One region of the Paraburkholderia sp. J12 genome, then DNA from elsewhere that is predicted to be linked to it. Evidence: predicted binding sites of a transcription regulator. Region 1 holds the regulator's gene; the other holds the start of a gene.
What was found. Region 1 encodes HrcA, which represses chaperone genes, less so after heat shock. Its sites were predicted from a motif close to TTAGCACTCNNNNNNNNNGAGTGCTAA; they were not measured.
Positions count from the first base shown of each region.

Region 2: a site for HrcA is predicted at 1,253-1,279, ahead of U5760_RS25475 (co-chaperone GroES). Genes of this name have one in related genera too.

Region 1 is NZ_CAJMZC010000002.1:22,658-25,126, forward strand. Features, by position in the region: gene hemH (ferrochelatase) at 1-659, opposite strand, end outside; gene hrcA (heat-inducible transcriptional repressor HrcA) at 833-1,852, opposite strand; gene U5760_RS05055 (NAD kinase) at 2,124-2,469, shown strand, end outside.
Region 2 is NZ_CAJMZC010000014.1:101,619-104,087, forward strand. Features, by position in the region: gene groL (chaperonin GroEL) at 1-837, opposite strand, end outside; gene U5760_RS25475 (co-chaperone GroES) at 884-1,174, opposite strand; gene U5760_RS25480 (phosphatase PAP2 family protein) at 1,709-2,401, opposite strand.

The DNA of each region.
Region 1 (2,469 bases):
GTGCGGCTCGGCACGCCGTGAAAGCTCAAAACGAGGCGGTCGCCCGCCGCGAAATCGGGCCGGCCGTGCGCCTGCCAGTAATGCTGGACCTGCGCCGCGAGCGCCGAGATATAGGCCGGATGGTCGTGGTACGCACGCACCGTGCGCACTTCCGGCTGGTTGCGCATGCGGCCGAGCGCGGCGAACGCGGCGTCGAACGCCGTGGCCGTGGTGGAGGCCGAGTACTGCGGATACATGGGCACGAGCAGGACGCGCTCCGCGCCCGCCAGCTTGAGCTGGGTGAGCATCGCGGGGATATCCGGCGTGCCGTAGCGCATGGCGTAATCGACGATCACGGCGTAGTCGTTCGCGTGCAGCAGATGGCGCAGCGCATCGGCCTGCTTCTGCGTATGGACGCGCAGCGGCGAGCCTTCGGGCGTCCAGACGGCCGCGTACTTCTTTGCCGAGGAGCGCCCGCGCAGCGGCAGGATCAGCGCGCGCAGGATCACCTGCCAGATGGCTGCGGGGATCTCCACCACGCGCGGGTCCGAGAGAAACTGCGCCAGATAGCGGCGCACCGCGCGCGGCGTAGGCGCGTCCGGCGTGCCGAGATTGATCAGCAGCACCGCGACGCGATGCGCGACGGCAGACTGAAGGGGCCGCTCCAGATCGAAACGCATAGGCGATCAGTGGCGCCGCGCTTCACGCGCAGCAACGGTTGCACAAGGGAATCATTATAGCGGGCGGGGGGTGTCTGCCCACCTGGCCGTTCGGCTGACCACGCAGCTGACCCCGCGACTGGCCATCTGGCCAATGGCGCGCCGCACGCGCTTGCCCGATGATGGAGGCGCGATCAGTTCTGGCTGAGCGTGAGCGAAAGGAGGCGCGCGGTGATGTCCACAATGGGAATCACGCGGTTGTACGCCATGCGGGTCGGGCCGATCACGCCCAGTGTGCCTACGATCTTGCCGTTCACCTCGTACGGCGCGGTCACGACGCTCATTTCCTCGATCGGCACGAGATTCGATTCGCCGCCTATGAAGATCTGCACGCCCTGCGCGTGGCTCGAGACGTCGAGCAGTTGCAGGAGGCTCGTCTTCTGGTCGAACACGTCGAAGAGCTTGCGCAGCCGCGCCATGTCCGACGACAGATCGGCCACTTCGAGCAGATTGCGCTCGCCCGAAATCAGCACGGTCTCGCCGGTATCGGCTTCGTCGGTGCTGGCCGTGACCGCGGCGTGCATGAGCGTGGTCATGTCGCCGCGCAGCGCATCGATTTCCTCGCGCAGGCGCTGGCGCACTTCGTCGAACGAGAGGCCCGCGAAATGCGCGTTGATGTAATTCGAGGCTTCGATCAGCTCGGACGGAGAAAAGTCGCGCTGCGTCGCCATGATGCGGTTCTGCACGTCGCCTTCGGGCGTCACGATGATGAGCAGGATGCGCTTGTCCGACAGGCGCATGAACTCGATCTGCTTGAACACGTGGCTGCGGCGCGGCGTCAGCACCACGCCCGCGAACTGCGAAAGATTGGACAGCACGCTCGCCGCGGCCGCCACCACCTTTTGCGTCTCGCCCGGGCGCAGCGTGGTCTTGACGGCACGGGTCACCGCGTCCTCGTCGGCGGAGGGCTCGACGGTCAGCATCGTGTCGACGAAAAGACGGTAGCCGCGCGGGGTGGGCACGCGCCCCGCCGAGGTGTGCGGGCTGGACACGAGCCCCAGCTCCTCCAGGTCCGACATGACGTTGCGGATCGTCGCCGGGCTCAGCTCCAGGCCGGAATAGCGCGACAGCGTGCGCGAGCCGACCGGCTGACCTTCGGCGATGTAGCGCTCGATCAGCGTTTTGAGGAGGGTTTGTGCGCGGGGATCTAGCATGACTGAAAATTCTAGCCTAATGGCGGGCCGGCCGCGAGTGCGCCCCGGGCCATCGGCGGCCTGCGGCGGTGCTCGCGGGCGGCGGGAGCGGCCGGAGGTCGTCGGGGGTGGCAATCCGGGGCGCTGTCATCACCCCCGCTGTCATCACCGCGTCACCGATTTTATCGGCAAATGCGCGAGGCGCCGCCGCTCCCGGGCGGCCCCGCACGCCAGAGGCCGCAGCGGCAGGCGCCAGGTTCTTTTCGCGACCTGACTATGGTGTAATGCCGGCATGCAAATCCACAAGATCCAGAGCCAGTTCAAGACTGTCGCGCTTGTCGGGCGCAGCAACACGCAAGGCATCGGCGAGCCGCTGATGTCGCTCGCCCAGACCATTTCGAAGCTCGGCTTCGACGTGGTGTTCGAGGCGCAGACGGCCCAGGAGATCGGCGCCGCCGGCTACCCCGCGCTGCAGGCCGCCGAGATCGGCGCGCGCGCGGACGTGGCCGTGGTGCTGGGCGGCGACGGCACGATGCTCGGCATCGGACGCCAGCTCGCGCCCTACCGCACTCCGCTCATCGGCATCAACCACGGCCGGCTCGGCTTCATCACCGACATTCCGTTCTCGGACATGCAGG
Region 2 (2,469 bases), on a different contig from region 1:
CGGAGCCTTGACGGCGACGGTCTTCAGGATGCCGCGGATGTTGTTGACGACCAGCGTTGCGAGCGCTTCGCCTTCGACGTCTTCAGCGATGATCAGGAGCGGACGGCCAGCCTTGGCGACTTGTTCCAGAACCGGCAGCAGATCGCGGATGTTCGAGATCTTCTTGTCGAACAGCAGGACGAACGGGCTTTCCAGCACGGCGACTTGCTTGTCCGGGTTGTTGATGAAGTACGGCGACAGGTAGCCGCGATCGAACTGCATGCCTTCGACCACTTCCAGCTCGTCTTGCAGCGACTTGCCGTCTTCGACGGTGATGACGCCTTCCTTGCCGACCTTGTCCATCGCTTCAGCGATACGGTCGCCGATCGACGAATCGCTGTTCGCCGAGATCGAGCCGACTTGCGCGATTTCCTTGTTGGTCGTGCAGGGCTTGCTGATCTTGCGCAGCTCTTCGATGGCGGCGGCAACAGCCTTGTCGATGCCGCGCTTCAGGTCCATCGGGTTCATGCCCGACGCGACGTACTTCATGCCTTCGCGAACGATCGATTGCGCGAGGACGGTTGCCGTCGTCGTGCCGTCGCCTGCGTTGTCGCTGGTCTTGGAAGCCACTTCCTTGACCATTTGCGCGCCCATGTTCTGGAGCTTGTCCTTCAGCTCGATTTCCTTTGCGACCGAGACACCGTCCTTGGTGACCGTCGGGCCGCCGAACGAGCGCTCGAGGACCACGTTGCGGCCCTTCGGACCCAGCGTGACCTTCACTGCATTGGCGAGAATGTTCACGCCTTCAACCATCTTGGAACGGGCGGAATCGCCGAACACGACGTCTTTAGCTGCCATCTTTTAACTCCTTGAATCCGGGAATATTTTTAGCGGTGCAATGAACTTACTTGTTCACCACGGCCATGATGTCTTCTTCGCGCATCACCAGCAGTTCGTTGCCGTCGACCTTGACGGTCTGGCCAGCGTACTTGCCGAACAGCACGCGATCGCCGACCTTGACGTCGAGGGCGATCAGGGCGCCCTTGTCGTCGCGCTTGCCCGGGCCCGTGGCCAGGACTTCACCTTGATCCGGCTTTTCTGCCGCTGCGTCCGGGATCACGATGCCCGAAGCGGTCTTGGTTTCTTGATCCAGGCGCTTGACGATCACGCGATCATGCAAAGGACGAAGGTTCATGGATAGATCCTCTCTCTCTTGATTGGGACTTGAAGACTCAAGCAAACCTGGCGGGCCGGTTGGCCAGCCAGCGAATTGTTAGCACTCTCGTGCGACGAGTGCTAATTATATGGACGGGTAGTGACAAATTCAAGAACGGGGGCGGATGGGAATGTGACGATCGGTTTAGCGGGGTGTTTTGCGCCTTGAGGAGCGCGCTGCAGATTTTGCGAGGCTGGCAAGGGAAGTCTTATTTCTCAATTAAAACAAAGAGATAAGAAGTTTTTTGTTTATATGACCCTTTCAGGGAAAGGTGCCCTCTGCGCACGGTTTGCGACAGGAAAGCGGCTCATCGGGAGGCGGCGGACCGGTAATCTTCGGGAAATCCCCAATCTTTTCCCAAGCCGGAATCGAAGCGCTGCAGGAATGTCTTCGATAGCACCCCATTTCTGCCGATACCGACTACCCCAAACAAAAAACGGGCTACCGCCCAAGGCGTAGCCCGTGCAGAAGTCCGGCGCGCGCAGCAGCGATGCCCCCTGCCGCCGGCAGAGATCACATGACCTTGAACGCGGATTCGACGAGCGTACGTATATCGTCAAACTGCGTAACCAGCTCGAGGCTCAGGACGAATGCCAGCATGGAGAACACGCCTGGGTACCGCTCCATCCATCGCAACGACGGAGGCCCAAACCAGGTTCGAACGGAGTCGCGGGTCAATACGCAGGTTGTAGCGATTCCGAGCGCGATTCCCGCGAGGAGATCGGTCGGATAGTGATAGCCGAGATAAAAGCGCGGCGCGCAAATGAAGACCAAGGTGTAGAGGAACGCCAACAGGCCCGCTCGCCAGCTAATCAGGAAAATTCCCGTCGCAACTGCCGCCCACAGCATGGCGTGATCGCTGGGAAACGAACTCCATGCCATCAGATCGGCGCTTTTGGCCGCCTCGAACGGAAAATGCCCGGACAAGCCGGGGGTGTACAAAGGACGCAGGCGGAACGGCAGAAAATGCGCCATGAGTCTGCCGACTATGAGCGCAAATATGGCGCTCACGATCGTGGCGATCACAACCTCGCGGCACCATGCTCGACGCACGCCAGGATAGAACCACGCCCACCACAACAGAGGGATAAGAACGAGGCCTTTGAACGTATACCGATCGGCAATCGCTCTTATTGCGCAATTTATAAGGAAACCGAAGTGAATATTCTTCAGCGCTTCCTCCAGGAGTCGGTCAAGGCCGTTCATTTTTTTATGTATGAGGTCGAATGGGATTAGCCCGGCGGAAGACCGCCTGTCTCGGATGGGCCTGATTC